4 regions of the Pantoea sp. X-Soil-YNGN-785 genome follow, and region 3 is predicted to be linked to each of the others. Evidence: predicted binding sites of a transcription regulator. Region 3 holds the regulator's gene; each other region holds the start of a gene.
What was found. The regulator PurR, encoded in region 3, represses purine synthesis genes. The targets are predictions, from matches to a motif close to CANGCAAACGTTTGCNTG.
Positions count from the first base shown of each region.

Region 1: purT (formate-dependent phosphoribosylglycinamide formyltransferase) is a predicted target of PurR. The motif match lies at 3,172-3,189, and genes of this name have one in related genera.
Region 2: AC6I8E_RS00320 (NCS2 family permease) is a predicted target of PurR. The motif match lies at 4,094-4,111, and genes of this name have one in related genera.
Region 4: serA (phosphoglycerate dehydrogenase) is a predicted target of PurR. The motif match lies at 4,375-4,392, and genes of this name have one in related genera.

Region 1 is NZ_AP035942.1:2,296,029-2,304,124, reverse strand. Features, by position in the region: gene zwf (glucose-6-phosphate dehydrogenase) at 1-1,067, shown strand, start outside; gene AC6I8E_RS10775 (bifunctional 4-hydroxy-2-oxoglutarate aldolase/2-dehydro-3-deoxy-phosphogluconate aldolase) at 1,282-1,920, shown strand; gene purT (formate-dependent phosphoribosylglycinamide formyltransferase) at 1,955-3,133, opposite strand; gene AC6I8E_RS10765 (tellurite resistance TerB family protein) at 3,300-3,956, shown strand; gene AC6I8E_RS10760 (prolyl oligopeptidase family serine peptidase) at 4,083-6,146, shown strand; gene exoX (exodeoxyribonuclease X) at 6,140-6,808, opposite strand; gene AC6I8E_RS10750 (DNA polymerase III subunit theta) at 6,808-7,041, opposite strand; gene copC (copper homeostasis periplasmic binding protein CopC) at 7,192-7,569, shown strand; gene copD (copper homeostasis membrane protein CopD) at 7,574-8,096, shown strand, end outside.
Region 2 is NZ_AP035942.1:65,464-73,559, reverse strand. Features, by position in the region: gene glyS (glycine--tRNA ligase subunit beta) at 1-305, opposite strand, end outside; gene glyQ (glycine--tRNA ligase subunit alpha) at 315-1,226, opposite strand; gene AC6I8E_RS00335 (acyltransferase) at 1,447-2,442, shown strand; gene AC6I8E_RS00330 (GlxA family transcriptional regulator) at 2,427-3,359, opposite strand; gene yieH (6-phosphogluconate phosphatase) at 3,369-4,028, opposite strand; gene AC6I8E_RS00320 (NCS2 family permease) at 4,181-5,494, shown strand; gene AC6I8E_RS00315 (4'-phosphopantetheinyl transferase family protein) at 5,531-6,280, opposite strand; gene AC6I8E_RS00310 (malonic semialdehyde reductase) at 6,460-7,050, opposite strand; gene mnmE (tRNA uridine-5-carboxymethylaminomethyl(34) synthesis GTPase MnmE) at 7,315-8,096, opposite strand, start outside.
Region 3 is NZ_AP035942.1:1,816,948-1,825,043, reverse strand. Features, by position in the region: gene AC6I8E_RS08455 (TetR/AcrR family transcriptional regulator) at 1-482, shown strand, start outside; gene AC6I8E_RS08450 (alkene reductase) at 533-1,630, shown strand; gene gloA (lactoylglutathione lyase) at 1,747-2,154, shown strand; gene rnt (ribonuclease T) at 2,275-2,943, shown strand; gene AC6I8E_RS08435 (Grx4 family monothiol glutaredoxin) at 2,987-3,322, opposite strand; gene AC6I8E_RS08430 (C40 family peptidase) at 3,687-4,496, shown strand; gene cydH (cytochrome bd-I oxidase subunit CydH) at 4,544-4,633, opposite strand; gene purR (HTH-type transcriptional repressor PurR) at 4,915-5,940, shown strand; gene punR (DNA-binding transcriptional activator PunR) at 5,937-6,842, opposite strand; gene punC (purine nucleoside transporter PunC) at 6,950-8,096, shown strand, end outside.
Region 4 is NZ_AP035942.1:3,251,048-3,259,143, reverse strand. Features, by position in the region: gene mscS (small-conductance mechanosensitive channel MscS) at 1-476, shown strand, start outside; gene argO (arginine exporter ArgO) at 610-1,233, shown strand; gene AC6I8E_RS15105 (oxidative stress defense protein) at 1,378-2,100, shown strand; gene AC6I8E_RS15100 (LysR family transcriptional regulator ArgP) at 2,445-3,350, opposite strand; gene rpiA (ribose-5-phosphate isomerase RpiA) at 3,533-4,192, shown strand; gene serA (phosphoglycerate dehydrogenase) at 4,472-5,710, shown strand; gene AC6I8E_RS15085 (5-formyltetrahydrofolate cyclo-ligase) at 6,140-6,733, opposite strand; RNA gene ssrS (6S RNA) at 6,826-7,009, opposite strand; gene zapA (cell division protein ZapA) at 7,050-7,379, opposite strand; gene AC6I8E_RS15070 (YecA/YgfB family protein) at 7,550-8,096, shown strand, end outside.

The DNA of each region.
Region 1 (8,096 bases), 480 kb from region 3:
ATGCGAAACCGGCGCGCGTGGTGATGGAGAAGCCGCTCGGTACCTCACTGGAAACCTCGCAGGAGATCAACGACAGCGTTGGTGAATACTTCGATGAGAGCCAGGTATTCCGTATCGACCACTATCTCGGCAAAGAGACCGTGCTCAATCTGTTGGCGCTGCGCTTTGCGAACTCTATCTTCGTGAATAACTGGGATAACCGCACCATCGACCACGTGCAGATCACGGTGGCCGAAGAGGTGGGTATTGAAGGCCGCTGGGGTTACTTCGATAAAGCGGGTCAGATGCGTGACATGATTCAGAACCACCTGTTGCAGATTCTGACCATGATCGCCATGTCGCCGCCGTCCGATCTCAGTGCCGACAGCATCCGTGACGAAAAAGTTAAAGTGCTGCGCTCGCTGCGCCGCATCGACCAGACCAACGTGCGTGAGAAAACCGTTCGCGGTCAGTACACTGCGGGCTTTGTGCAGGGTAAAAAAGTGCCAGGCTACCTGGAAGAAGAGGGGGCCAATAAAACGAGCGCTACGGAGACTTTCGTCGCGATTCGTGTCGATATCGACAACTGGCGCTGGGCAGGCGTGCCGTTCTACCTGCGTACCGGTAAGCGTTTACCGACCAAATGTTCCGAAGTGGTGGTCTATTTTAAAAACCCTGAGATGAACCTGTTCAAAGATTCCTACTCAGAGCTGCCGCAGAACAAGCTGACCATTCGTCTGCAGCCGGACGAGGGCGTGGATATCGAGATCCTGAATAAAGTGCCAGGCCTCGATCACAAGCACAAGCTGCAGACCACCAAACTGGATCTGAGCTACTCCGAGACGTTCAACCAGTCGCACCTTGCCGATGCTTATGAGCGTCTGCTGCTGGAGAGCATGCGCGGTATCCAGGCGCTGTTTGTGCGTCGCGATGAAGTTGAAGCCGCATGGACCTATGTTGATTCGATTATCAACGCATGGGCGGCAGATGGTGACTCTTCCAAGCCGTATCAGGCTGGCACCTGGGGCCCGGTGGCCTCGGTGGCGATGATCACCCGCGATGGTCGCTCGTGGAACGAGTTTGAATAACTGAAGTGATGATGAAGCCCGCCACGCGGGCTTTTTTTTCGCCTTTAAACCGGGCCAGCGGATACGACTAAAAATGAACTGCTGTTTCAAAATGGGCGCAGGAGGATAGACGCTCAGGAAGCGAATCATGTATGGTAGTGACGCAATTTACAGGGCAGGAGCCGATGCTCCATGACCGGGCCACAATCCCGGTGTTATCAAGCAAGGGGAACTGATGAAAAACTGGAAAACGAGTGCTGAACAGATTCTGACCACCGGACCTGTCGTGCCGGTCATCGTGGTGAATAAACTGGAACATGCTGTGCCGATGGCGAAAGCGCTGGTGGCAGGCGGTGTCAGAGTGCTGGAAGTCACGCTGCGCACGCCCGTAGCGATGGATGCACTGCGTGCGATGATCAAAGAAGTGCCGGATGCGATTGTCGGTGCGGGCACAGTGATTAATCCGCAGCAGTTACAGGAAGTGACCGATGCCGGTGCACAGTTTGTTATCAGCCCTGGCGTCACGGAATCGCTGCTGAAAGCGGCGGTTGAAGGGCCGGTTCCGTTGATTCCGGGAATCAGCACGGTTTCTGAGTTAATGACCGGTATGGACTATGGTCTGCGTGAGTTTAAATTTTTCCCGGCAGAAGCAAATGGCGGTGTGAAAGCGCTGCAGGCGATTGGCGGACCTTTCCCGCAGGTGCGTTTCTGTCCGACCGGCGGCATCTCTCCGGCCAACTACCGTGACTATCTGGCGCTGAAAAGCGTGCTGTGCATCGGCGGCTCCTGGCTGGTGCCTAACGATGCGCTGGAAGCGGGCGACTGGGATCGCATCACCCGTCTGGCTCGCGAAGCTGTCGAAGGCGCGAAGTAAGTAATGGCGGTGAGCGTCTGCTCACCGCACACCTTTACCCCTGAACCGTAACCGCCGCTGCGCTGGCAACTGCACGCGCAATCGCCTGCGTGGTGCTGTCACCGCTGGCCAGCGCGACGCCCAGACGACGCTGCCCGCTGATCTCCGGCTTGCCGAATAGCCGCAGTTGCAGACCGGCCCCCAGTGCGGCTTCGACATTCACAAACTGCACATTCTGGCTGGTCAGTTGCGGCAGGATAACGGCAGATGCCGATGGACCATACTGACGAATCCCGCCAATCGGCAGACCCAGGAACGCCCGCACGTGCAGCGCAAACTCTGACAGATCCTGTGAAATCAGCGTCACCATCCCGGTGTCGTGGGGACGTGGCGACACTTCACTGAATACCACCTCATCACCGCAGACAAACAGCTCAACGCCAAACAGGCCATAACCGCCCAGCGCCTTCACCACCTGCGCGGCAACATCCTGCGCCCGCTGCAGCGCCAGGTCACTCATCTGCTGCGGCTGCCAGGATTCACGATAGTCGCCATCCTCCTGTCGGTGACCAATCGGCGCACAGAAGTGAATGCCATCGACGGCGCTGATGGTCAGCAGGGTGATCTCAAAATCGAAGTTAACAACGCCTTCGACGATGACGCGACCGGCACCGGCGCGGCCACCCTGTTGGGCATAGTCCCAGGCTTTCTCCAGCTGGCTGGCGTCGCGGATAAAGCTCTGGCCTTTACCGGATGAACTCATAACCGGCTTTACAATGCATGGGAAGCCGATTGCGGTTGCGGCTTCATCGAAACGCGCTTTGCTGTCGGCAAAGCGATAGCGTGAAGTGGGCAGTGATAACTCTTCAGCCGCCAGGCGACGAATGCCTTCGCGGTTCATGGTCAGCTTTGCGGCACGGGCGGTCGGAACCACGCGCTGGCCCTGCTGCTCCAGCTCAACCAGCGTATCCGTGGCGATGGCTTCGATTTCCGGCACCACAAAGTCAGGCTTCTCTTCGGCAATCAGCGCAGCCAGCGCTGCCCCATCCAGCATATTGATCACATGGCTGCGATGGGCGACATGCATCGCCGGGGCATCGGCGTAACGATCCACCGCAATCACTTCCACACCCAGACGCTGACACTCCAGCGCCACCTCTTTACCCAATTCACCTGAACCCAATAGCATTACACGCGTCGCCGCCGGACGCAGCGCTGTTCCGAGAGTCGTCATACATTCACCTAAGCAGTCAAAATTCGCGCGCAAGTATAAACGAAAACGTTTGCGTTCTCATCTTTCGTCCATCTGACATTGCTTTTTGCCGTACTTTTCCCGCTCTGACGTTTCCTGACATGCTTTTAGTCAGGATAGCGGGCTGACATCCTGAAAGGAGTGAATGATGAATAACTGGTTGCAACAGATTCAGTCGGTATTGGCAAAGAAGGGCGGTGAAGGCAAATCGGGCAGCGGCTTAAGTGACATGCTGGCACCGGGTGCGCTGGGCGGTCTGGCCGCCATGCTGGTCTCCAGTAAGTCTTCACGCAAACTGCTGACCAGATATGGCGGCAAAGCGCTGATTATTGGTGGTGGCGCGGCCGCTGGTGCGGTGCTGTGGAACAAATATAAGCAGCGGGTCAGCGAAGCGCACCAGAATGAACCTGACTTTGGCGTGGCTCAGACGCCCATAGACCAGCGCGCTGAACGTCTGGTCACGGCGCTGGTGTTTGCCGCTAAAAGTGACGGACACATCGACGATCAGGAGCGGGCAGCCATTGAGCAGAATATTCATCAGTCCGGTTACGGCCAGGATGCAGAACAGCTGATTCAGAAAGCGATGAACCGCCCGCTGGACCCGCAGTGGCTGGCCGCCGATGTGAAAAATGAGGAAGAGGCGCTGGAGCTTTACTTCCTGAGCTGTACCGCTATCGACGTCGATCACTTCATGGAACGCAGCTATCTCTCCGCGCTGGGCGACGCGCTGAAAATTCCTCAGGATGTCCGCGACGGCATCCAGCAGGATCTTGAGGCTGAAAAAGCCCGTCTGCCTGCCGGTTAATCCTGGCTGAAGTCCGCTGGCTGGTCACACGAAGTGATTGGCCAGCGGCAGCTTCTCACGTCATACCTGGCTTCCGGCTGCTGAAGTGTTACGCTTACAGATCATTACGTTGATGGAGACGGATGGATGAAAGCACCCATCGCAAAAAAAATTCCCTATGAGATGACGCTGCACGGTGAGACGCGCGTTGACGACTACTACTGGCTGCGCGACGACAAACGTGAAAACAGCGAAGTCCTTGATTACCTGCGTGCCGAAAACAATTACGGCAAAAAAATCATGTCATCGCAGCAGCCTCTGCAGGACCGGGTATTAAAAGAGATTATCGATCGGCTGCCGCCTGAAGATCACTCAGTGCCTTATGTGAAAAACGGTTACCGCTATCAGAGCCGCTATCAGAGCGGTAACGAATATCCGGCCTATTACCGTCAGCCGGCAGCAAGCGAGGAGTCTGGTGAGTGGAGCCTGCTGCTGGATGCCAACCAGCGCGCCTCGCACAGCGATTTTTACACGATGGGCGCGCTGCACATCAGCCCCGATAACCGGGTCATGGCGTTGGCCGAAGATTTCCTGTCGCGACGTCAGTACGGCATCCGTTTCCGCAACCTGGAGAGTGGCAGCTGGTATCCTGAAGTGCTGAGTAACGCCTCATCGAGCTTCGCCTGGGGCAACGACTCCCGTACGATCTACTATGTGCAGAAACATCCGCAGACGCTGCTCTCGTATCAGGTGTGGCGACATGAACTGGGTATGCCGCAGTCGGAAGACAAGCTCGTCTACGAAGAGCAGGATGACACCTATCATCTCAGCGTGCACAAGAGCACCTCCAAGCAGTTCATCATGATTGCGCTCTACAGCACCAACACCAGCGAAATTCAGCTGATCGATGCGAACTTCCCCGATGCACAGCCACATGTCTTTCTGCCGCGCCGTCGCGATCATGAATACAGCATCGACCATTACGATCATCAGTTCTTCATTCGCTCCAATCGCGAAGGCAAAAACTTCGGGCTGTATCGCAGTCGCTATCTGGATGAGACTCGCTGGGAAACGCTGATCCCGGCACGGGAACAGGTGGTTATGGAGGATTTCCAGCTGTTCCGCGACTGGCTGGTGGTTGAGGAGCGCCAGCGCGGCTTAACCAGCCTGCGACAGATTAACTGGGCCAGCGGCGAGACCAGCGGCATCGCCTTTGACGATCCGACCTATGTAACCTGGCTGGCGTACAATCCGACGCCGCGCACCAGCAAATTGCGCTACGGCTATTCGTCGATGACCACGCCGACCACGCTATTTGAACTGGATATGGATACCGGCGAACGCCGCATTCTGAAGCAGAGCCAGGTTAAAGGCTTTAACGCGGAGGATTACAAAAGCGAGCATCACTGGATCAAAGTCAGCGATGGCACCGAAGTACCGGTGTCGCTGGTCTATCACCGCAAACATTATCAGCCCGGTCAGAACCCGATGCTGGTCTGTGGGTATGGCGCCTACGGCAGCAGCATGGATGCCGATTTCAGCGTCAGCCGTCTGAGCCTGCTGGATCGCGGCTTTGTCTATGCGCTGATACAGGTACGTGGCGGCGGTGAGCTGGGACAGCAATGGTATGACGGCGGTCGCCTGCTGAATAAAATGAACAGCTTCACCGACTTTATCGATGTCACGGATGCGCTGGTGGCGCGCGGCATCGGCCACCCGGAACGGCTCTATGCGATGGGCGGCAGTGCAGGCGGCTTGCTGATGGGCGGCGTAATTAATCTGGCACCTCAGCGTTTCCACGGCGTGGTGGCGCAGGTGCCGTTTGTGGATGTGGTTACCACCATGCTGGATGAGTCGATTCCGCTGACGACCGGTGAGTATGACGAGTGGGGCAACCCCAACGATCCTGAGTACTACCACTACATCCGCCAGTACAGCCCCTATGACAACATTGAGGCGAAAGCGTATCCCCACCTGCTGGTCACCACCGGCCTGCACGACTCACAGGTGCAGTACTGGGAACCGGCCAAGTGGGTGGCGAAGCTGAGATCGCTGAAAACGGATAACAACCTGCTGCTGCTTTGCACCGATATGGATTCCGGTCACGGCGGCAAGTCGGGGCGTTACAAAGCCTACGAAGGTATCGCGATGGAATACACCTTCCTGCTGGGACTGGCGCAGGGCACTCTGCCGCCCGCTCAGGATTACTGAGACTCCGACAGGTATTTATTCAGCGCCTGCCGCAATGGCGGGCGCAGATCGCTGACATTATTCAGCACCCACTTCAGGTAGCCCGGATCCTTTCTCGCAATCACCGCAATTGCCTGGCCGCGATATTTACCGAACGGCAGAATGTCGTCGCGCTGGGCCGCCGGTTGTGAACGCACAATCATCTCGGAAGCACCCCAGCCGGAGACCTCCATAATCCGAATCAGCAGCGCCGCCGTGACATAGCAGTCATAGAGCGCGCGGTGCGCATGCAGATCAGCAGGCGGCGTCACATCCAGTTTCAGCGAATGACGCAGTGCCTGGTTGCCATATTTAATGCCCGGCCAGAGCTGGCGCGCCAGCTGCATGGTGCAGATCCATTCACCGTACATCTCCGGCAGCATCCGGCGATCAAAGCTAGCGTTATGCGCCACGTAGAAAGCACTGCCGTAATAGCGCGGGATCGCCTCTTCAATGGTCGGTTTACCAGCGACCATCGCTTCGGTAATGCGATGCACCGCCATCGCCTGACGGCTGATAGGGCGGTCGGGCAGGGTGAGATCGCTCATTGGATTCACAATCTGACCGTTGACCACATCCACGGACGCGACTTCTACCACGCCGCCCTGCAGACCGCAGGTTTCGGTATCGATAACGCGGAACATCATTGCTTCATCTTCGGTTCATAAGGAAGGCGCGACAGGCTGAGTGATGCCTGGCGGTATTGCATCAGACGCTGACGAAACCAGTCACGCAGCGCTTCGGGCTGCTCCTGCGCCACCATCTCGGCAACAACCGGCATGTTATAGCGCTCTTTGAACGCCACGCCCGCTGCCGCCAAATCGACATTGATCTTGTCTTTCTCTTCCTGGGACAGCACGGCAAGGTTATGGCTCATAATATTCTCCTGACGATAGCCGGCAAAAGTAATGTTTTCGGCGGTATGAATCAAGGATAAGGATCGCATCGCTGGCCTCGACAGTGCAAAACCAGCAGCGTATCCTTTTGCCACGTTTATCGCCCTGGCGGCGGTTAAAAGGATGATCTTATGCAGAAAAAACCCATTTCCCGCATGGTTATTGCGCTGGCGGCAGCCGGACTAATGGCATTCAGCTCGCTGGCCGCAGCGCATGCGCATCTCCAGTCTTCCGCACCCGCAGCTAAAGCGCAGGTGACGACATCCCCCGATGCGCTGACGCTGAATTTTAGCGAAGATATTGAAGCGGCATTCAGCGGCGTTACGCTGCTGGACAATGCACAGAAACCCGTTGAGACGACCAAAGCCCGCGTTGAAGCTGACCAGAAAAATCGCCTGATTATCGGCCTTTCTCAGCCGCTGAAAGCGGGCAGTTATCAGGTCAACTGGCATGTACTGTCGGTGGATGGACATAAAACCGCAGGAAGCTATCGCTTTAGCGTGAAGTAACCCGGTGACCACCCTCTGGATCCTGCTGCGCGGACTGCATTTCGCTGCCGTGATGCTGCTGACCGGCAGCGCCTGTTACAGCGCACTGCTGGCACCCAAACGTTATCGACCCCTGCTGGCGCGGCGATTAAATCCGCTGGTGAAGGGGAGCGCCTGGCTGGCGCTGCTGAGTGCGCTATTGATGCTGGCCTGCCAGAATGTGCTGATGAGCGGCGACAGTACCAATCTTGCCGATTTCGACATCTGGCTGGCGGTGCTCGACACACATTTTGGTGCGGTGTGGCAGTGGGAAATACTCTTTAGTGTTGTGGCTCTTGTCGCATTATTACTGACCGGAAAGCTGCGTCAGCAGGTGTTACTGCTGGCGGGCCTGCTGCAACTTGCCTGCATGGCCCTGATAGGTCATGCCGCGATGCGTGATGGATTGCCCGGTCTGCTTCAGCAGATTAACCAGGCAATGCATCTGATTGCGGCGGCGTTCTGGGTGGGCGGATTGTTGCCCTTGCTGCTGTTGATGCGCGAGGCGC
Region 2 (8,096 bases), 1.8 Mb from region 3:
ACCGTAATGCCGTTGCCACGCGCCCAGCCTTCTGCGGCTTTGGTGGCGTTGCCGTCAGCGTCAAACGCCGCAGCGACCGCCGGACCGCGCTTCTCCACTTCCCGATCGGGTTGTGAGGCGCTCAGGTTTGCGACTTTCAGCGCCAGACGACGCGGCGCAGCAAACCAGCTGACCTCGCCGTGGCTCAGGTTGGCGGCATCCAGTTCAGCGGTAACCTGCGCGGCAAAGGCTTCTGCCAGGCTGCGCAGGGCTTTTGGTGGCAGCTCTTCGGTGCCGATCTCCACCAGGAAAGTTTGTTCAGTCATGGCTGCCTCTTACTTTTTGTTATTGCACATCGGGAAGCCCATTGCCTCGCGAGAGGCGTAGTAAGCTTCAGCCACGGCTTTGGTCAGAGTACGAATGCGCAGAATATAGCGCTGACGCTCTGTTACCGAGATCGCTTTGCGGGCATCCAGCAGGTTGAAGCTGTGTGCCGCTTTCAGAATGCGTTCGTAGGCGGGCAGTGGCAGCGGTTTTTCCAGCGCCAGCAGATGCTGCGCCTCTTTCTCGTACTGCTCGAAGCAGGTAAAGAGGAAATCGACGTCGGCGTATTCGAAGTTATAGGTGGATTGCTCCACTTCGTTCTGATGAAACACGTCGCCGTAGGTAGTTTTGCCCAGCGGGCCATCGCTCCAGACCAGATCGTAAACGCTGTCGACGCCCTGAATGTACATCGCCAGACGCTCCAGACCGTAGGTGATCTCACCCGTTACCGGCTTACACTCCAGGCCGCCAACCTGCTGGAAGTAGGTGAACTGCGTTACTTCCATGCCGTTGAGCCACACTTCCCAGCCGAGTCCCCAGGCACCCAGCGTCGGGTTTTCCCAGTTATCTTCTACGAAGCGAATGTCATGCACCGTCGGATCCATACCCAGCTCTTTCAGCGAGCCGAGATAGAGCTCCTGAATGTTGTCCGGTGACGGCTTAATGATCACCTGAAACTGGTAATAGTGCTGCAGACGGTTCGGGTTTTCACCGTAGCGGCCATCGGTAGGACGGCGGGATGGCTGCACGTAGGCGGCGGCGATCGGCTCCGGGCCGAGTGCACGCAGGCAGGTCATCGGGTGTGAAGTGCCAGCGCCCACTTCCATGTCCAGCGGTTGGACAATGGTGCAGCCCTGACGCGCCCAGTAATCCTGCAAGGTCAGGATCAGCCCCTGAAAGGTTTTGGTATCAAACTTTTGCATGTTAAGTGTGCACGCGCTTCGGTTAGATTAAAAAAAGAGGCCGACAGTATACCCTTTGACCGCGCGATGTGCAGCCGTAAATCCCGGACGGTTCCAGCGCGTTTTCACGGTAATTTCGGGGGCCGGCATACAGATGGCTCCGAATCCTGCTGGCAGCGGTTGTTGCTCTGGTCGCATTTGACTACCCTTTTGCGCACGGAGCTATGCGCAAGAGGACGCCATGCCGCAAAAGATTTACTGGATCGACAATTTACGCGCGGTTGCCTGCCTGATGGTGATCGTGATTCACACTACTACCTGGTATATCACTGGCCCGATGGCGGTAACGGGTACCACCTGGGATGTGGCGAATCTGCTGAACTCCGCATCACGCGTCTGTGTTCCGCTGTTCTTTATGATCTCCGGCTATCTGTTCTTCGGTGAACGCAGCGCCCAGCCGCGCCATATGCTGCGGCTGGTGCTCTGCCTGCTATTTTACAGCGCGGTCTCGCTGGCCTATATCACCTGGCTGACGCCGATCAGCGAAGGACGGTCGATCCTGAAGATGCTGCAGAAGCCGGTGTTTTATCACCTCTGGTTCTTCTTTGCGTTGATTGGCATCTATCTGATGTCGCCGCTGATTCAGGTGAAAACCGTGCAGGCACGCTATGTGGCGCTGCTGGTGCTGGTGCTGGCGGTGCTCGCTAATCCGAATACGGCCAGCCAGTCGCTGGGCCCGTTTCATTTTCTGCCGGTGAATCTTTATGTCAGCGGGGACAGCATTTACTACCTGCTTTATGCGCTGCTGGGACGGGCGATCGGCACAATGGACACGACCCGGCGCGGTCTGACGCCGCTGGCGGCCGGGCTGTTTATCGCCTGCGTAATTGGCATTACGTTAGGGACGAAAAAGGCGCTGATCGTCAACGGAGCGTTTAACGATACCTGGTATCTCTACTGCGGACCGCTGGTGTTTATCGCGGCCATTAGCCTGCTGATTGTGTTTAAAAACAGCCTGAATCAGCGCACGCTGCCCGGTTTTACGGTGATTGCACGCTATTCACTGCCGATCTACGGCTTTCACGCGCTGTTCATTCACTATCTGCGTACGCATCACTACGATGATATGTCGCGTCCGTGGCTCGACCTGCCCTGGGTGTTCGGGCTGACGCTGGGCGGCAGTCTGCTGCTGGGGATGGCGCTGAAACGTGTCGATACCCGTCACTTCGTCAGTTGATCGGTTTCCCGCTGGCGGGCGCGTCGCAGCTGGCGCGCCGATGAAAATCCCGCCGCCAGCGCCGCTTTTTCGGCCGATTCCCCCTGCTGCTGACGCTGGCGCGCCACGCCAACCCGCAGCTGCTCATGGTATTCCCGCACGCTGATCCCCAGATGCTGACGAAACAGCCGCGCCAGATGGCGGCTGCTGACGTGGGTGCGCCCTGCCAGCTCGGTCAGCGTCCAGCCGTGTTCAGGATGGGCAATCATCAGATCCTGTGCCCGATGAATGGCCGGATGCATATGATTGCGGTAACGCAGCCAGGGTGAAAGCTGCGGATCGTCCCCGGCGCGGCGGAACCAGACCACCATTTCCCGCGCCACCGCCAGCGCGGTAGGCGTATCGCAGAGCTGCTTCACCAGATGCAGCGCCAGATCGATGCCCGCCGTGATGCCCGCGCTGGTCCAGATATTCTCATGCCCGACAAACACCCGATTCTCCTGCACCCGTGCGCGCGGGGCGGCTGCTTTCAGGCGGGCGATCACATCATGATGGGTGGTGCAGGGCACCTCATCCAGCATGCCTGCCTGCGCCGCCAGCAGTGCCCCCGAGCAGACGCAGACCAGCATAAAGGTCTGCGCGCGCAACGCGGCGTGCTGGCGCATCAGCCAGTCGCGTGCTTCTGCGGCTTGCTGTGTGGAATAACAGATCTGTGAGTCAAAGACGCCCGGCACCACCAGCAGGCTCCCGGCGGGCAACTGTTCCGGTAAAGGTTCGATGCCGCCAATAGTCATGCCGGTGGAGCAGACCACCTCCGGCTGCGGGCCGATGTAGCGCAGCGTAAAGCGATCGCCCGCCAGCTTCAGCGTCTCGGCAGGGCCGGTCAGATCCAGCGCCATGACACCGGGCAGAGTTAAAAACCAGACGGTATGCGTCATGCTGGCTCGCTACATTAGATCCCAGCCGCGGGCGCGCCACAACGCAGGCAGCTGCGCCATGTCGTCGAAGCGCGTCACCAGCGGATGGTCCAGTTCAGGGTTGTGCGGGTCAGCGCAGTAGTAGTAGACCGGAATGCCGGCGGCGATACCGGCGCGGGCACCCGCTTCGGAGTCATCCACCAGAATGCAGCGCTCAATCGGCACCTGCATCTGTTCCGCCGCGTGATACATCAGTTCCGGATCGGGCTTCCAGTGCAGAATGTCATAGCCGCTATAAAGGTGCTCCTCAAACAGCGGCAGCATGCCGGTTAAGCCCAGCGAGTGCTGCATCTTTTTTACCGTCCCGTTTGAGACCACGCACATCGGCACTTTGATCTGCTCAACCAGCGCTTTTGCGCCTGAGATCGGCTGCAGTTGCTGATCAAACAGTCGCGCGACTTCCGCGCGATAGGCGGTTTCCACCTCTTCCATCGGCAACGTCACCTGATGTGCATCACCCACGTCACGAATGATGTCGTAGAGTTTGACGCCCTTATACTTTTCAAACATCTGCTGCAGCGACAGCTCGAGACCATAACGGGCAAAGGTGTTGACGTAGGCCTGGGTGCAGAGCAACTCACTGTCCACCAGCGTGCCATCGCAATCAAAAAAGACGCATTCAACTGACATCAGACTCTATCCTTCGATTCAGGGGGGTGCTCCACACTCTACCGCACTCAGCGCAGATTGCGAGACTGGCAATCGGTTGCGAAAAATCATTGTATTGCCCCGGTAAAATCGCCAGGATACGCGCCGATGATTTTTTCTTCTGGATGGATGGCATGAGCAAGCAAGGCGTTTTGCAGCGCATCTTCAGGCTGCAGGAACACGGCACCACGGTGCGCACCGAAGTGATCGCGGGTATCACCACCTTTCTGACGATGGTCTATATCGTCTTCGTCAACCCGCAGATCCTCGGCGTCGCCGGCATGGATACCCAGGCGGTGTTTGTGACCACCTGTCTGATTGCCGCCTTCGGCAGCATTCTGATGGGGCTGTTTGCCAATCTGCCGGTGGCGCTGGCCCCCGCAATGGGCCTGAACGCCTTCTTCGCTTTTGTGGTGGTCGGGGCGATGGGCTATTCGTGGCAGGTCGGTATGGGCGCGATCTTCTGGGGCGCGGTCGGCCTGCTGATCCTGACGCTGCTGCGGGTTCGCTACTGGATGATTGCCAATATCCCGCTGAGCCTGCGCGTTGGCATTACCGCCGGTATCGGTCTGTTTATCGCCATGATGGGGCTGAAGAACGCCGGTATTATCGTGCCGAATCCCGATACCCTGGTGGCGGTAGGCAACCTGACCTCGCACAGCGTGCTGCTGGGTGCGCTGGGCTTCTTTATTATCGCCATTCTGGCATCACGTAATATCCACGCGGCGGTGCTGATCTCAATGGTGATCACCACCGGTATTGGCTGGATGCTGGGCGACGTGAAGTTTGTTGGCCTGTTTTCAGCGCCGCCGTCGATTACGTCGGTAGTGGGTCAGGTTGATATCAAAGGCGCGTTTAACATTGGCATGGCAGGCGTGATTTTCTCGTTTATGCTGGTCAACCTGTTCGATTCATCCGGCACGCTGATCGGCGTCACCGACAAAGCGGGACTGACCGATGAAACCGGCACCTTCCCGCGGATGCAGCAGGCGCTTTATGTCGACAGCATCAGTTCGGTGAGTGGCGCGCTGGCGGGCACCTCATCGGTGACCGCCTATATCGAGAGCACTTCGGGCGTGGCGATTGGTGGCCGTACCGGCCTGATGGCTGTGGTGACCGGCCTGCTGTTCCTGCTGGTGACCTTCCTGTCACCGCTGGCCGCGATGGTGCCCTCCTACGCTGCCGCGGGTGCGCTGATTTATGTGGGCGTGTTAATGACCGCCAGCCTGTCGCGCGTGCGCTGGGACGATCTGACCGAAGCGGTTCCGGCGTTTGTGACCGCCGCCATGATGCCCTTCAGCTTTTCCATCACCGAAGGGATTGCGCTGGGGTTCATTGCTTACTGTGTCATGAAGCTGGGTACCGGCCGCTGGCGTGAGATCAGCCCCTGCGTGGTGATTGTTGCGCTGCTGTTTGTGCTGAAGATTGTCTTTATCGACGCGCACTAAGCGCAGTCAGAGCCGCAACCCACCGGTTGCGGCTTTTCACATTTCAGGATGCAGATTGCGCTCGCTGGGCAGACTGGTCAGCCGCAGGGCATGAGGCCCGATGTTGGGCTTACCCATCTCAATTTCACGTAATGCACGCCATTCAAAGTCGTTATCCATCTCCCACAGGTACAGCCGCTGCGTCGCAGACGACAGCGCACACGACCAGACCAGCATGGGTTCCGCATCACACACCACCTGAATGTCGGGATAGAGTGACGATCGCAGCCGACCGGCACCCGGCAGCAGGCGCAGCGAATCCAGTCCCCGATCGCCTTCTCCCGTCAGCTTGAGAATGCTCTGGCGTAACGTCCAGATCTGCGTCACCGCTTCCATGGCATCCTGCTGGGCATTAATCCAGGCGATTTCGCCCGACGTTAATCCCTGAATCAGCTGCGCCTGCGTCTGACGGCTCCGCGCATGCACAATCTCCATATCCAGACCGGCACGTCCACCCTCTTCAGCCAGCAGTACACCCACCGTATTGCCCGCATAGGCAATGCTGAAATCGGGCAGATCGCTGTCAGCAAACACGGGACGTCCGTTGCTCTGGATAATCAGCCGTGGCAGCTCTTGAATACCATAAACGCGCAGCATCAGCTGTGCCAGTAGGGTTCGCGCGGCAAGGAAACGTCCACGGCGTTTGTCAGCGAACTGCTGTGCCGTGTCGGTAATCGCCTGGGGAATGCACATCTCTTTAGCCGGGAAGCCGGGATCGCCCGTCCAGCGTACAAAATGACCAGCCATCTGTCGCTCCGTGAAAATGGTCAGATAATCATCAGAAACATTGTAGGAATTTTCCTACCTTATTGCACTCAGCAACAGCACAGATTGGGTTAAATTCAGAATAGGATGATCAGGCAGCACAGGCTGGCGGGAATGGTTCAGAGTTACGCGCCGCGAACCGAATCGCGACGCGGGCCGCATCAGGCGAAGCGGCTTGCCTGCTCAAAACTCAGACGCGGCAGGCGCGGATGAAGTTTTGATGCCTCACCGTAACCGAGGTTAATCAGCAGGTTAACCTGATACTGGCCGTCGGGGAAAAAGGCATCATTGATTTTGGCCGGATCGAAACCGGACATCGGACCGGCATCCAGACCCAGCGAACGGGCTGCCAGGATCAGGTAACCCGCCTGCAGGCTGCTGTTACGGAAAGCCGTCTCTTTCGCTGCTTCCGGGCTGCCGGTAAACCAGCTGCGCGCATCTGCATGCGGGAACAGCGCAGGCAGCTGCTCATAGAACTCACGGTCCCAGGCCACGATCACCGTAACCGGCGCGCTCATGGTTTTGTCCAGATTGCCGGACGAGAGGGCCGGTTTCAGCTTCTCTTTGCCTTCCGCTGAGGTGACGAAAACAAAACGCGCAGGCAAGCAGTTCGCCGAGGTCGGCCCCAGCGCCGTTAAGGTATAGAGCTGTTCCAGCAGGGCGTTATCGACCGGCTTATCCTGCCAGTAACTGTGGGTGCGGGCGTCATTAAACAGCGTATCCAGTGCGGCAGTGTCGAGCGGTGTACTCATGCAACTCTCCTTTTTCAGGCAAAAATTTCGCCTGACGGTGTTCACGTAGTGGGTTTGCGTGCGGCCCGACACGGCGGGATGAAGCGGGATTCACTCACCGCGATCATAGCCGCACGTCAGATCGGCGCATCTACCGTTATACGACAACGCGGTGCCGCCGCAAAATAACATATCAGCAAGAATCAACGCAGAGGCGGGAATAACAGGGGAGGCAGCGAGACGGGAAATCAGGCCTGACAGCGCGATGCCGCCAGGCCCGGAAAGCTATTTACCAATACAGAAGCTGGAGAAGATACGGCCCAGCAGATCGTCAGAGGTGAATTCACCGGTGATCTCGCTTAACGCCTGCTGAGCAACACGCAGCTCCTCCGCCAGTAACTCACCGGCCCGGGCACCGAGCAGCTGTGCTTTCCCCTGCTGTAAGTGTGTGGCCGCCAGCTCCAGCGCCTGCAGATGGCGACGACGCGCCAGGAAGCCACCTTCCATGTTGCCCGCGAAGCCCATGCTCTGCTTCAGGTGATCCCGCAGCGCATCGACGCCCTCGCTGGTGCGTGCCGACAGGCGAATCAGTGAGTGACCGTTTACTTCTGTCAGGCCCAGCGCTTCACCGGTAACATCCGCCTTATTGCGCACCACGGTAATTGGCAGCTCCGGCGGCAGACGGGAGACAAAATCGGGCCAGATAGCCGCCGCATCGGTGGCATCGGTGGTGGTGCCATCTACCATAAACAGCACGCGGTCAGCCTGTTCAATCTCCTGCCAGGCGCGCTCAATGCCGATGCGTTCGACTTCGTCGCTGGCCTCTCGCAGACCGGCGGTATCGATAATATGCAGCGGCATGCCATCTATATGAATATGTTCACGCAGTACGTCACGGGTGGTGCCCGCAATGTCCGTAACGATAGCGGCGTCACGGCCTGCCAGCGCATTCAGCAGGCTCGATTTGCCCGCATTAGGCCGGCCCGCAATCACCACCTTCATTCCTTCACGCAGCAGGCTGCCCTGACGCGCTTCGGCACGGACCGCATCCAGGTCCCCGATCACCG
Region 3 (8,096 bases):
CGGCGGTGCCGAAAGGCTCCTTCTACTACTATTTCCGCTCTAAAGAGGTGTTTGGCGTGGCGTTACTGGAACGCTACTTTGCGCGTTATCTGCAGGATGTTGAGTTACAGCTCAACCAGACAGACGGCACACCGCGTGAACGTCTGCTAAATCATTTTCGTGCTGCGGTTGAGCTGTTTGTGCAGCAGGGACACATTGTCGGTTGTCTGGGCGTGAAAGTTTCTGCTGAGGTCTGCGATCTTTCAGAGCCGATGCGAGACGCACTGCAGCAGGGTGCAGGAAAGATCACCGCGCTCTATGCCCGGACGCTGATTGCCGCAGAGCAGCAGGAGTCGCTGAGCCTGCCGCAGCCCCCCGCTCAGATGGCAGAGTTGCTGTCGCTGCTGTGGCTGGGCGCCAGTCTGCAGAGCAAAATTTCCCGCGAGGCGCAGCCACTGCGTCTGGCACTGAGTACCATCGAACAGTGGCTTAAAAGCCACTGATTTTTAAAAAACGTGTTTGTAGACGACTGGTCTACTAATCAGGAGCTATTATGGCGAGTACCCAGCTGTTTCGTCCGCTGAAAGTCGGCGCAATTACCGTCCCAAACCGCGTATTTATGGCACCGCTGACCCGTCTGCGCAGCATTGAGCCAGGCGACATCCCTACCCCGATGATGGCGGAGTATTACCGTCAGCGCGCCAGCGCCGGTCTGATTATCACCGAAGCAACCCAGATCTCTTTCCAGGCAAAAGGCTATGCCGGTGCGCCAGGCCTGCATACTCAACCGCAGATTGCCGCATGGAAAGTGATTAACGAAGGTGTCCATCAGGCAGGCGGTCATACCGCCGTACAGTTATGGCACACCGGTCGTATCTCGCATAACAGCGTGCAGCCGGAAGGCAAAGCACCGGTAGCGCCATCCGCCATTGCAGCGGGTACGCGTACGTCACTGCGTGCTGAAGATGGCAGCGTCTATCGCGAAGACACCTCTGTACCGCGCGAACTGACGGTGCCAGAGATCCAGCAGATCGTGGCCGATTTTGGTCAGGCTGCGGCGAACGCACGTGAAGCAGACTTCGACCTGCTTGAGCTGCACTCCGCGCACGGCTACCTGATTCACCAGTTCCTGGCACCGGGTTCAAACCAGCGTACCGACGAATATGGTGGCAGCATCGAAAAACGCGGTCGCTTTGCGCTGGAAGTGGTCGATGCGGTGATCGCCAACTGGTCAGCCGATCGCATTGGTATCCGCGTCTCGCCTATCGGCAGCTTCCAGAATCTGGACAACGGTCCGGATGAAGAAGAAGCGGCGCTGTGGTACATCGGTGAGCTGGCAAAACGCAACATCGCCTATCTGCACCTCTCTGAACCAGACTGGGCCGGCGGCAAGCCTTACACCGACGCCTTCCGTCAGAAAGTGCGCGATCTCTTCCCGGGCGCCATCATTGGTGCCGGTGCTTACACCGTTGAGAAAGCGGATGATCTGATTGGTCGCGGTCTGATCGATGCGGTTGCATTTGGTCGTGATTACATTGCTAACCCGGATCTGGTTGAGCGTCTGCAGCAGGATGCCCCACTCAACCCACAGCGCCCGGAAAGCTTCTACGGCGGCGGCGCGGAAGGTTATATCGACTACCCGACACTGTAATCTGTTTGGGCTGCCGTCCGGGACGATGACGGCAGCCATTATTCAATGGCGATTTTCATCGCTATACTTAGCGCCTGGGTCATCCGGCGATGGCGTTTTATTTAAAAGAGGATGTTATGCGTTTACTTCATACCATGCTGCGCGTTGGCGATCTGCAACGTTCAATCGATTTCTACACCCGTGTGCTGGGCATGCGCGTGCTACGTCAGAGCGAAAACACCGAATATAAATATACCCTGGCGTTCGTAGGCTACACCGACGAAAGCGAAGGTGCGGTGATCGAGCTGACCTACAACTGGGGCGTTGATAAATATGACCTCGGCGATGCTTATGGTCACATCGCGCTGGGCGTCGATGACGCAGCAGCAGCCTGCGAACGTATCCGCAAAGATGGCGGCAACGTGACCCGTGAAGCGGGCCCGGTTAAAGGCGGCTCCACCATTATTGCCTTTGTTGAAGATCCCGATGGCTACAAAATCGAGCTGATCGAGAACAAAGATGCCGGTAACGGCCTGGGCAACTAAACCTGCCCCTCAGCCCGCCTGACCCGGTGGGCTGAATCCCTTTCTCTGCGCTTCATCTGCTGCACCCGTCCCCGTTTTTTGCCATAATACGCGCTGCCCTTTTTCTGCAACGAGATCCTGATGTCTGAATCGAATTCCCCTAATGCACTCAATCAACGTTTCCGTGGCTTCTATCCGGTGGTGATCGACGTTGAAACCGCTGGTTTCAACGCGCAAACCGATGCGTTACTGGAGATTGCCGCTATCACGCTGAAAATGGATGAAGAGGGATGGATTCAGATTGACCAGACGCTGCATTTCAACGTCGAACCCTTTGTCGGCTCGCTGCTGCATCCGGAAGCGCTGGCCTTTACCGGTATCGATCCGAGTAATCCGCTGCGCGGCGCGGTGAGTGAATATGAGGCGCTGCACGCCATTTTCAAAATGGTGCGCAAGGGCATTAAAGATAGCGGCTGCAATCGCGCCATTATGGTGGCGCACAATGCCACGTTTGATCTGAACTTTATGTCAGCGGCAGCAGAACGTGCCAGCCTGAAGCGCAATCCGTTTCACCCGTTTGCCACCTTTGATACCGCAGCGCTGAGCGGACTGGTGCTGGGTCAGACGGTGCTGGCGAAAGCCTGTATTGCGGCGGGAATGGAGTTTGACAGTACGCAGGCGCATTCAGCGCTCTATGACACTCAGCAGACGGCGACACTGTTCTGCGAGCTGGTGAACCGCTGGAAACGGTTAGGTGGCTGGCCTCTGCCCTTCGCCGGGGGCGACGCAGACGCCACGACATCCGCATAAGGGATGCCACAATGAAAGAGGCCGACATAATGTCGGCCTTTTTTTATTCTGCTTCTTTAAATTTTTCTGCGGTCTCTTTGATCAGCGACTGCAGTTCACCACGCTGTAACATCTCGACGATGATGTCGCATCCACCAACCAGTTCACCATCCACCCATAGCTGCGGGAAGGTCGGCCAGTTAGCGTATTTCGGCAGCTCAGCACGAATGTCCGGGTTCTGCAGAATATCCACGTAAGCAAAACGCTCACCGCAGGCTGACAGCGCCTGCACCGCCTGTGCAGAGAAACCGCAGCTTGGCAGTTTCGGGGAACCTTTCATGTACAGCAGGATCGGGTTTTCTGCGATCTGGCGCTGAATTTTTTCTACAGTACTCATAATTGCCTTCCTTAATTCGTTACTTCGTGTTTGTTTATTGTAGCGACTTCACAGCGTGACTGAAAATGAGATTTTGCTCCCTGCCCGATTAAATGACCATCATTGTTAAGTCCCGTGCGCAGGACATTTAACTTCAGGTATTAACAGCTGGTAACAGTTTAATAATTCGTAATAATTCCGTTGGTATAACATGCTGAAAATGTTCATTTTCAGTGCAATCACGTGGGCTGCAAAGATTAACATTAAAAGGCATTACAGTTTTTAAGCGAACTGGACTAGAATGGCCTGGGCACTGATCCTGGATCAGATTAATCTCAACTTTGTCGCGGTGCGTAGTGGCCCTGACAACTTAACTAATTAATGGACTATGCGTTTAATCATTACGCTTTTTATGCTGGCCTTTGCGCAACTGTTTTTCAACATCGCCGCTGCGTCGCCTCACGCGCCGGTGAACGTCAATACGCATAAAGCAGAGAAAAAGAGTGCGCGCGACGATGAACGCCGCAAGCGTCGCCCGGTAAAAACGGTGACGAAAAAAACTCGTCTCAGCCCTGACCAAAAACTTAAAACGAAAAAACAGAAAAAAGTCGAACTCACTGCTAATCAGACGCCTGCTAAGAAGACCTCGCTCAAAACCGCCCGTATCAGCAAAAGCAAAGAAAAAAATAAAGAGAAGAAACGCTATGGGCATCAGCGCCAGCTGAAAACCGCTGAGGTCACCACCCGCGAGCCAGGCACGATTAAAATGAGCAAATCCCACCGCCAGCGCTATCAGAAGGCGCGTGAGACTGCAATGACCAAGCTGATGGGGCAGTTGGGTAAACCCTATCAGTGGGGCGGCACCTCTCCACATACCGGTTTCGATTGCAGCGGTCTGGTCTGGTATGCCTATAAAGACCTGGTGAAATTTAAGATCCCGCGTACCGCTAACGAGATGTATCACCTGCGTGACGCCGCGCCGATCAAGCGTGAGTCGCTGGAGAAAGGCGATCTGGTCTTCTTCCGTATTAATGGCCGCGGCACAGCGGACCACGTCGGCGTTTATTTGGGCGATGGCAAGTTTATTCAGTCGCCACGTACCGGCAAAGATATTCAGATCAGTGCATTAGGGGAAGATTACTGGCAGCGCCACTATATTGGTGCCCGTCGGGTGATGACGCCGAAAACGATACGCTGAGCAGCAGAACAGTCAGAAAAAAGCCGGGATAATCCCGGCTTTTTTTATTAGTGCAGAATGGCAGTAAAACTAAAGGCCACAATCATCAGCAGACAGCCGACAGTGGTCATCAAAGCCAGTTTCAAATCGGTACTCATTGCTTGCTCCTTAGTCACACACTTTGCAGGGATATGGCATTTTCCCACAGGGTCCGGTAAAAATCTCGTTTTATCCGTTCAGCCTTGTTAGAATCCCGCCTTTGTTGCGCAACGCGCGCAACCCTGATTCCGTTTGCGCATCTTTTCTGGCGTTTTTTCTCCGCCAGCGGCCTGTTTACCGGCCAGAAAAGCCGCATTTTTGCGGAAAAAACCCTGAGCAGACGCAAACGTTTAACATTACGCTTATCATAGAGTTAGGTAAGCACTGGAGTCCGATTTTCATGGCAACAATTAAAGATGTGGCGAAACGCGCTGGCGTCTCAACGACCACCGTTTCGCACGTCATCAATAAAACCCGCTTTGTCGCTGAAGAAACACGCGAGGCGGTCTGGCAGGCAATTAAGGAACTGCACTACTCGCCAAGTGCTGTGGCGCGCAGCCTGAAAGTAAACCACACCAAAACGCTGGGCCTGCTTGCCACCTCCAGCGAAGCGCCCTATTTCGCTGAAATTATTGAAGCGGTTGAAAACCACTGTTTTGACAAAGGCTATACGCTGATTTTGGGTAATGCGCATAACGATCTCCAAAAACAGCGCGCCTATCTCAGCATGATGGCGCAGAAGCGCGTCGATGGTCTGCTGGTGATGTGCTCTGAGTATCCGGACGATCTGCTGCAGATGCTGGAAGAGAACCGCAATATCCCGATGGTGGTGATGGACTGGGGCGAATCGCGCGCCGACTTTACTGATACAGTTCTCGATAACGCCTTCCAGGGCGGCTATCTGGCGGGACGTTATCTGATTGAACGCGGACACCGTGATATTGGTGCTATCCCCGGTCAGATGGAGCGCAATACCGGCGGCGGACGCCATGCCGGTTTTCTGAAGGCGCTGGAAGAAGCGGGTATTCAGCCGCGTGCCGAGTGGATTGTACAGGGTGACTTTGAGCCGGAGTCAGGCTATCAGGCGATGCAGCAGATCCTGTCACAGAAACAACGCCCTACGGCGGTGTTCTGCGGCGGTGACATCATGGCGATGGGGGCCATTTGCGCCGCCGACGAGATGGGTTTGCGCGTACCGCAGGATATTTCGATCATCGGCTATGACAATGTGCGCAACGCCCGCTATTTCGCCCCTGCCCTGACCACGGTGCATCAGCCAAAAGCCCAGCTGGGTGAGAAAGCGCTGGATATGCTGCTTGACCGCATCACCAGTAAGCGCGAAGTGTCACAAACGATTGAAGTCCATCCGACGCTGATTGAGCGCCGTTCAGTGGCAGATGGTCCGTTCCGCGACTATCGCCGCTAATCCTCGCTTAACCACTCCTGATTAAGCGTTTGCGCATCACCCAGATAGCTGAGCAACCAGCCTGTCGCCGGTGATGCGCGATCTTCTGCCCAGCTGACGCAACAGGGGCTATCCGGAAATGCCACCGGCAGCGTCAGTTCGACCAGCTCGCCGCTGTCGAGCAGTGGTCTGGCCAGATGACCCGGCACCATCGCCACACACAAGCCTGCCTGCACGCACTCCAGTCCGGTTTGCCACTCCGGCACCACCAGCCTGCGCTGGTTATCCAGCGTCCATGTCATACGACGCGGCAGTGCGCGTGATGTATCTTCCAGCACCAGTGACGGCCAGCTACGCAGCGTGTCATCATCGATCTGGTTCGCCTGAGTCAGAGGATGATCGGGCGCGACCACGCAGCGCCAGTTGAGCGTACCCATATCTCGAAATGCAAACCGTCCGCCTACCGGAATCGCCTGGGTGGCCCCAATCGCAACTTCCACCCGACCGTCGGCCAGTGCATCCCAGACGCCGTTAAAGACTTCATAGCTGATGATCAGTTCCATATCGGGGAAGTGGCGATAGAAGTCTTTGACCAGCTGCCGGGTGCGTTGAGGTTTGGCGATGCGGTCAACGGCAATGCTGAGCTGCCCGCGCCAGCCGTTGGCCAGCTGCTGACACTGACGCCGGGTGGCAAGCATTTTTTTGATGACGCTGCGCCCTTCCCGAACAAAATGTTCGCCTGCTGGCGTCAGCACCACTTCGCGATGCTGGCGTTCGAACAGCGGCACTGCCAGCCAGTTCTCCAGCTGACGCACCGTGTAGCTGATGGCAGAGGGCACCCGATGCAGCTCCTGAGCAGCGGCGCTGAAGCTGCCCCCGCGGGCGACCGCGTCAACGACCTCTAATGCATATTCTGACCACATAATCTGCCTTCAAAAATTTTAACAGCAATCGGCAAATATTACCGTTTCACAGCGGCAAACGCACCTTTTACACTCTGCCGCGTTCATCCTGCAAAAATGAGAATGAGATGTTGTCGAATAAAGGATTTATGCCCTACCTTGCCCTGCTGAGCATGCTCGGCTTTTTAGCCACAGATATGTACCTGCCCGCCTTTGGTGCGATGCAGCAAACGTTTAATACCTCGCCGGGCCTGATCAGCGCCAGTATGAGTCTCTTTCTGGCGGGTTTCGCCTGTGGGCAGCTCTTCTGGGGACCGCTTTCCGATCGCATTGGACGTAAACCGGTGCTGCTGGCCGGACTGGCCATGTTTGGCATCGGCTGTGCGGGCATGCTGTGGGTGAATGATATCACTCTGATGCTGGCGCTGCGCTTTGTGCAGGCGATTGGCGTCTGTGCTGCGGCCGTGAGCTGGCAGGCACTGGTAGTGGATCGCTATCCTGCCGCGCGCGCTAACAAAGTCTTTGCCACGATTATGCCGCTGGTTGCGCTCTCCCCGGCGCTGGCCCCGTTGCTGGGTGCCTGGCTCATCGGCCATTTCCACTGGCGTTCGATTTTCCTGGTGCTGACGCTGATTGCGGTGGCGTTGATTCTGACCACGCTGCGCCTGCCCACCGTACGCCAGGAAGCACGCGAGAAAGGAGCCCAGCCTGGCTTTTTCACTCTGCTGAAATCACGGGTTTACAGCGGCAACGTGCTGGTCTACTCCGCCTGTTCAGCCAGTTTTTTTGCCTGGCTGACCGGCTCGCCGTTTATTCTGGCGGATCTGGGCCTTTCACCCGCCGATATCGGCCTGAGTTATGTGCCCCAGACGCTCGCCTTTTTGATTGGTGGATTCGGCTGTCGTGCCCTTCTTAACCGCTTTAATGGCGCTCAGCTGTTACCGTGGCTGCTGGGCATTTACAGCCTGAGCATTCTGGCGCTGTTTGCCGTCGCGCTGTCAGGCGGCAGCACGCTGGTGAGCCTGATGGTGCCGTTCTGCGGTATGGCGCTGGCTAACGGTGCGATCTATCCAATCGTGGTTTCCAGTGCGCTGACGCCCTTCCCGCACGCCACCGGTAAAGCGGCCGCATTGCAGAACACTTTACAGCTAGGACTCTGCTTCGCTGCAAGCCTGGCAGTCTCTGCCGGATTAACGCATGCACTGTTTACCACTACGCTGATGATGACGGTGACGATTCTGCTGGCGCTGGTGGGTTACGTCATACAGCGTACCG
Region 4 (8,096 bases), 1.4 Mb from region 3:
AGTTTGTTGATCTGGGCGGCGTGATGGGCACCGTACTGCATGTGCAGATTTTCTCCACTACGCTCCGGACCGGGGATGGCAAAATTGTGGTGGTGCCAAACGGTAAAATTATCAGCGGAAACATCGTTAACTTCTCGCGTGAGCCGGTTCGTCGCAATGAATTTATCATTGGCGTCGCTTATGAAGCGGATGTGGATGAAGTCATTGCCTTACTGCAGCAGGTCGTTGAAGCCGACAGCCGTGTATTGAAAGAGAAGGGTATTCAAATTGGTCTTAACGAACTGGCTGCTTCTTCCATGAACTTTGTGGTGCGTTGCTGGAGCAACAGCGGAGACCTGCAGGACGTTTACTGGGATCTGCTGAAGAACTTCAAACGTGCGCTGGATAGCAAAGGAATTGGTATTCCTTATCCGCAGATGGATGTGCATCTGCATCAGAAATCCGTGCCTGAAGCCGTCGAAACGCAGGTTCAGTGACAATAAAAATCGATCAATGGGCGGCGACCGTCGCCCATTAATTTTGCTAATCGCAGATTAATTCTTTCAATTTCCGCTAATCATTTCCTCTCTTTATACTTCTTCGCATCTGACCATGTGAGGACGTAATGCTGTGATATCTCTCTACTTTCAGGGGCTTGCCCTCGGCGCCGCGCTGATACTGCCGCTGGGGCCGCAAAACGCATTTGTGATGAATCAGGGTGTAAAACGTCAGTACCATCTGATGACGGCGGCACTCTGCTCGCTGAGCGATATTCTGCTGATATGCGGCGGCATCTTTGGCGGCAGCGCCTTGTTGAGCCAGTCTCCGCTGCTGCTGATGGTCATCACCTGGGCGGGCGTGGCTTTTCTGCTGTGGTATGGCTGGGGCGCGTTGCGCAGTGCTTTTCGCGGTGAGGCCGATCTGACGGATGGTGCGCCGTTAAAGCAGAGCAGGGGACGCATCATTGCGACGCTGCTGGCGGTAACCTGGCTCAATCCGCACGTCTACCTCGACACCTTTGTGGTGCTGGGCAGTCTTGGCGGTCAGTTGCCGACTACCACGGCGCGTCAGTGGTTCGCGCTGGGCACCATCAGTGCGTCGATCCTCTGGTTCTTTGGCCTGGCCCTGCTGGCCGCGTGGCTCTCACCGCGCCTGCGTACCGCGAAAGCCCAGCGCATTATTAACCTGCTGGTGGGTGCGGTAATGTGGTTTATCGCCCTGCAGCTGGCGCGCCAGGGCATTGCCGGTTTTTGATCCCGGCTGCGATCCGCGCCAGTAATTGCCGCACCGCAGGCGAACTTTTGCCATAATGACCACTCAAAGCATGGCGCATACCGATGCGCTTTTGGGCTTCGCCGGTTGGAAGCCGTCATAGTGACCTTTTCAAGGAGGACTTTCATGAAACTGAAAGCATTGGCTCTGGCCGCAATCATGAGCGCCGGGGCATTGCCTGGCGTACACGCTGATGAGTTACCGAACGGACCGCACGTGGTGACCTCAGGCAAGGCAACGGTCGATGCCCGTCCCGATATCGCGACGCTCTCAATCGTGGTGAACGTGTCGTCGAAAGATGCTGCAGATGCGAAAAAGCAGGCGGATAGCCGGGTTGCGCAATATTTCGATTTTCTGCAGAAAAACGGCATTGAGAAGAAAGATATCGATGCAGCTAACCTGAGCACACAGCCTGAGTACGATTACACCAAAGAGGGTAAATCGGTACTGAAAGGCTATCGCGCGGTGCGTCAGGTGCAGGTCACCCTGCGTCAACTGGACAAGCTGAACGATCTGCTGGACGGGGCGCTGAAGTCTGGTCTGAATGAGGTACGCAGCGTTGAGTTAGGCGTGGCAAACCCGGAAAGCTACAAAGATCAGGCGCGTAAAGCCGCGATTAAGAACGCGACTCAGCAGGCCTCACAGCTGGCTGAAGGCTTCAACGCGAAGCTGGGATCCATCTACAGCATTCGTTATCAGGTTGCCAACTATCAGCCGATGCCAATGAACCGCATGTATAAAGCGGCAGCCGCGGCAGATACGTCGGCGCAGGAAACCTACGATCAGCAGAGCATCAACTTTGACGATCAGGTAGATGTGGTGTTTGAGCTCAAGCCCAACACGCCATAATGCAAAACGGAGCTGATGTCCCGTTTGAGATTGTTGACAAAACCTGGCCTGGTTCGCTGTGAGACGGTGCCTGCACAGGAAACAGGGTCAGATCGGAAAGTCGCTAAGGCCAATCCCTGGCCGCTCGGCCCGCACAATTACGCACCTCATCCCTGAGGTGCGCCCGTGACCGGACCAACGCGTTGCGTTGTTCAAAAACGCTCCCGGCGTTTTTGTCCCAGGCCGCGGGACGCTTTCCTCTTCTGACCCTGTTCCCTTCGCGTTTAACTTTTCTGTTGTTGTAAGACTCCTGGTTATCCCGATTTGTCAGCAACAAAAACGGGGCTTTCGCCCCGTTTTTGTTTTCAGGCTGCCACGTCATCCTGCCGCAGCACCCGATGTCCATGCGCAATCAGCGCATCGGTCACCCGACGCATTAAGCGGCTCTCCGGCGCAAACCGATGCCAGTAGAGCATCCGGCGCTGACACAATCCCGGCGTCAAATCTATTAACTCACCGCTTGCCAGCTCACGCTCAATCTGAAGATGCGGGATCATACAGCAGGTTGAACCCTGCCGCGCCATCTGCACAAAGGCTTCAGAGGAGTTCACGATGTGGCAGGGCACGCTGCCGGGTGAAAGATCAAAGTTCTGCTGCAGGAAGGCCTGATGCATATCATCAAGATGGTCAAACGCCACCGCAGGCGCTTTCAGCAGGGCTGAGCGCGTGACGCCGTTAGGAAAGAAGCGATCGGCAAAGTCGCGTGACGCGACAAACAGATAGTCGAGAGCACCGAGCTGATCCACCAGACAACTCGGTAGCGGCTGCGGCTGAATACTCACAGCACCGACTACTTCACCCCGACGCAGACGCTCCTGAGTGCGGGTTTCATCTTCGACCTGCAGATTCAGACGGACAGGGGAATCTGCCAGCACATCTTTCAGCGCAGGCAGCAGCCAGGTCGCCAGACTGTCGGCATTGACCGCCAGCGACAGCAGCAGCGGCGTGGTGCCACTGTTCTCATCGCCCAGCCACTCCTCTTCCAGCAGCTCTACCTGATGCAGTAACGCCAGCAGTTTTTGCCCCTGTTCAGTCGGACGCGGCGGCACGGTGCGCACCAGCAGCGGCTGACCAAACAGGTTCTCCAGCTGCTTGATACGCTGTGAAACCGCCGATTGGGTGATACACAACTTTTGTGCGGCACGCTCAAAGCCGCGTTCGCGGATCACTGAATCCAGCGCCTGAAGCGTTCGATAATCCGGGCGTTTCATTCTTCTTCTCTCTCCTTCAGGGTGGACGTCACTATGCCACAAAAGTGTCACCTGTGATGGCTCGCTTGTTTTTTGTGGGCTGGCTTCCAAAGCGTTAAATCCACGTCGGACAGCCGAGCATTTTCAGCAAGCCTTGTTTTATACTACGCGCACTTCGTTGTCGCACAGGTTTTAAACATACCATGACCCAGGATGAACTGAAAAAAGCCGTTGGCTGGGCTGCACTTGACTATGTGCAGCCGGGCACCGTTGTTGGTGTAGGCACCGGATCCACCGCTGCCCACTTTATTGATGCGCTGGCCACGGTCAGGCATCAGATCGAAGGTGCCGTCTCCAGCTCCGACGCCTCTACCCAGAAGCTGAAAAGCCTGGGCATTCAGGTGTTCGATCTGAACGAGATTGACCTGCTGTCGGTTTACGTTGATGGCGCGGATGAGATCAACCCACAGATGCAGATGATCAAAGGCGGCGGCGCAGCGCTGACGCGTGAAAAGATCGTGGCCGCGGTGGCCGAGACCTTTATCTGCATCGCTGACGCCTCAAAAGAGGTCGATGTGCTGGGGCGTTTTCCGCTGCCGGTCGAAGTGATTCCGATGGCGCGCAGTTACGTGGCGCGTCAGCTGGTGAAAATGGGCGGCTTACCTGAGTATCGTCAGAACGTGGTGACCGATAACGGCAACATTATTCTTGATGTGCATAATCTGCGCATTCTCGATCCGATTGAGCTCGAAAAAACCATCAATGCCTTGCCTGGCGTCGTTACCGTTGGCCTTTTTGCCGCGCGCGGTGCCGATATCGCATTGATTGGCGGTCCTGATGGCGTGAAGACCATCAAAAAATGATCTGTCTGGCGCTGTAAAGGCGCCGGTTATTTCTGCCTGCAAATCATCTTTTCTCACGTCGGTGAAATTTGGTGACTTATGTCACATAACCGTCATCGACAGTAGGTTCGTTCTCTCTTCATCGCTGACATCATGATTTTGTCCGGCAATGTGCTGCTGTCAGCCATTGCCGTGCTGGCTGCCGGGCAATCGTTTGTATTGCCGGACGCGATTTTTTTGATATTTTGACAGAAGGCTGGCTTATGGTAGTCCTCATTGAATGCTGAATAGGATCGGGAAATGGCAAAGGTATCACTGGAAAAAGATAAGATTAAGTTCCTGCTGGTGGAAGGTGTCCATCAGAGCGCGCTGGAGAATCTGCGGGCTGCAGGCTACACCAACATCGAATTCCACAAGGGCGCACTGGACTCCGACGCGTTAAAAGCATCGATCCGCGATGCGCACTTCATTGGTATCCGTTCCCGCTCCCAGCTCACTGAAGAGATTTTTGCGGCGGCTGAAAAGCTGGTTGCCGTTGGCTGTTTCTGTATCGGCACTAACCAGGTTGATCTGCAGGCGGCTGCGAGCCGGGGTATTCCGGTATTCAATGCGCCGTTCTCGAATACCCGCTCGGTGGCAGAGCTGGTCATTGGTGAGATGCTGCTGATGCTGCGTGGCATCCCCGAAGCGAATGCGAAAGCACACCGTGGTATCTGGAATAAGATTGCCAAAGGCTCATTTGAAGCGCGTGGTAAAAAGCTGGGTATTATCGGTTACGGTCATATCGGGATGCAGCTGGGCGTGCTGGCAGAAAGCCTGGGTATGCATGTTTTCTTCTACGACATTGAAAACAAGCTGCCGCTGGGTAATGCCACCCAGGTACGCCATCTGGCCGATCTGCTCAACATGAGCGACGTTGTCAGCCTGCACGTGCCGGAAACCGCCTCTACACAGGATATGATCGGTGCAGAGCAATTGGCGCAGATGAAACCCGGTGCGCTGCTGATTAACGCCTCACGTGGCACCGTCGTGGATATTCCGGCGCTGTGTGATGCCCTGGCCAGCAAGCATGTGGGTGGCGCAGCCATCGATGTCTTCCCGACCGAGCCTGCCACCAACAGCGAGCCGTTTATCTCTCCACTGAGTGAGTTCGACAACGTGATCCTGACACCGCACATTGGCGGCTCGACAGAAGAAGCGCAGGAGAACATCGGAATTGAAGTGGCGGGTAAGCTGGCGAAATATTCCGATAACGGCTCGACTCTCTCGGCTGTTAACTTCCCGGAAGTATCACTGCCGATTCACGGTATCAGCGCCAGTCGTCTGCTGCACATCCATGAAAACCGTCCCGGCGTGCTGACGGCCATCAACCAGATCTTCGCAGAGCAGGGCATCAACATCGCCGCGCAGTATCTGCAGACCTCGCCGTTTATGGGTTATGTGGTTATCGACATTGATGCAGAGCCAGAAGTGGCAGAGAACGCACTGCAGCTGATGAAGGCGATTCCGGGCACTATCCGCGCGCGTCTGCTTTACTAAGTGATACCAACCTGGAGAGGCGCTTAGTCGCGTCTCTTCAGGTAGTTAATACAGGCTGTCCCGATTTGCTGTAAGACCGAGACTGCGAAGAGAACACGGTCAGATCGGAAAGACGCAAAAGCCGCCATCCATGGCATGCTCGGCCCGCGCGATTACGCACCTCATCCCTGAGGTGCGCCCGTTGCCGGGCCAACGCGTTGCGTTGTTCAAAAACGCTCCCGGCGTTTTAGTACGCACCTCATACCTGAGGTGCGCCCTTAAAAGGGCCAACGCGTTGCGTTGTTCAAAAACGCTCCCGGCGTTTTTGTCCCTTGCGCGGGACGCTTTTCTCTTATGACCATGTTCCCTGCGCGTTGAGCTATTTCATTGCTGCCAGATGCGCCCAAATATGGGTTTAAGCCGTCTGAAAATCCCGTAACAGTGCTTCTTCTACTCCCACTGCCAGAGCTTTGACGGCGTCATCACCGCTGGCAAAGGCACATCCCATTCTGCAACCGGCAGGCTATCCACCTGCTGACAGTCGTGTGCCAGACCGACGGGCAAAAAACCGTGCTGCCGCCAGTTCTGTAGCGTACGGTCATAGAAGCCGCCGCCCATTCCCAGCCGTTGCCCATGCTGATCAAAGGCCACCAGCGGCACCAGCATCAGATCCAGTTGATCAAGTGTGATCAACTGCCGGATATCGAGCGGCGGTTCAGGAATACGCAGTTTATTCGGGATCAGTGGTGTATCGGGCGAGTAGCGCAGAAACAGTAAATTACCGGGGGAGAAAGGGTGTAAAACCGGCAGATAGACGGCTTTCTTCAGATGCCAGAGCCGGGCAATCAGCGGACGGGTATTCAGCTCACTATCAACCGACAGAAACAGGGCAATATTGCGCGCGGCAGTAACTGGAGCGTAGTTAAGGGCAAGTTCAGCAAGCTGTTCGGCCGCCTGGGCCTGCTGCTCATCCGTCATGGCACGACGCAGATGGCGCACCTGCTGACGAATTTCCTGACGCTGTAACATTGAAGGTGATGACATGGAAGGTTCAGACATGATTTCCCCGCCGTTTAAGCCGCTGTGCAGCGACTATAACATGTCGGTCCGGGGAAAAAAGCAGGACTACAGAAAGGGAGATCTCCGAGATGCCGCCGTAGGCTGTAACCCTTGAACCCTTGGTTCAAGGTGAACATGCCGTCGTAACCATCAGGCTTCTCGGACGAACCGAGCATGCACACAGGTTACAGAGCGTCACATTCTGTTTTTTCGAAATATCGGCTCAGGGGACTGGCCCACATGCAAACATCTCAGAGAAAATTTACCTCACCGTTGCTGTAACGATAGCAACCATGAAGTTTTATTCGAACTTCGCACCCTCACGCTCAGAGATGCGACCTTGCTCAACCAGTGCCTGTTCTATCGTCTGCTGCAACATACGAATACGCTGTTCCATATTAGCAGCATAATCGCGCGTTTTCACTTTCTCTTGCGCCAGCTCGTGGCAGACGTTTAACGCGGCGATGAACACCAGTTGTTCTGTATTTGTGACTCTAGTGCGAACTTTTAGATCTTGCAACCGTTGATTGAGATCTTCAGCCGCGCTATTGAGCGCATCTTGCTGCTCTGGCGGACAATTCACTCTCAACGAACGACCAAAAATTTGTAAATCTACCGGTTGTGCAGACATGCCACCTTCCTGACTGATTACTTCGCTCGCAACTCCCTTAGCAGTCAATGGCTTGGGAGGCGGGCAACTATATAGACCCACGAAATAAGATACAACCCCTTTTCTGGAAACCTTGAGGCAGCTAGTGGTAGCATAACACGAACTTATTCTGCCAACGACGATGAAAACTTATGTCCTTACAGAACGCAACCCCCGATTACAACGCGCTCGCGGCTGTGCTCTCCCAGCAGGGCGTTGGCATGACGCCCGCGGAAATGCATGGCCTGCTGAGCGGGATCCTCTGTGGCGGTAACCAGGACACCAGCTGGAAGACGCTGGTACACGATCTGGCTAACGAAGGCATGGCGTTTTCACACACTCTTGCCGTGCCGCTGGCGGCGCTGCACGAGCACACGGCCACCACGCTTGAAGATGACGGCTTCCTGTTTCAGCTGATGCTGCCTGCTGACGATGACATCACTGTCTTTGACCGCGCAGATGCACTGGCAGGCTGGGTTAACCATTTTCTGCTCGGCCTGGGCGTAACACAGCCTAAACTGGATAAGGTCACCGGCGAAACCGGCGAAGCAATCGACGATTTGCGCACTATCGCCCAGCTTGGTTACGAAGAAGATGAAGACCAGGAAGAGCTGGAGCAGTCGCTGGAAGAGGTGATCGAGTATGTGCGTGTCGCCGCACTGCTGTGCCACGATACGTTTACCCGTCCCCAGCCCACCG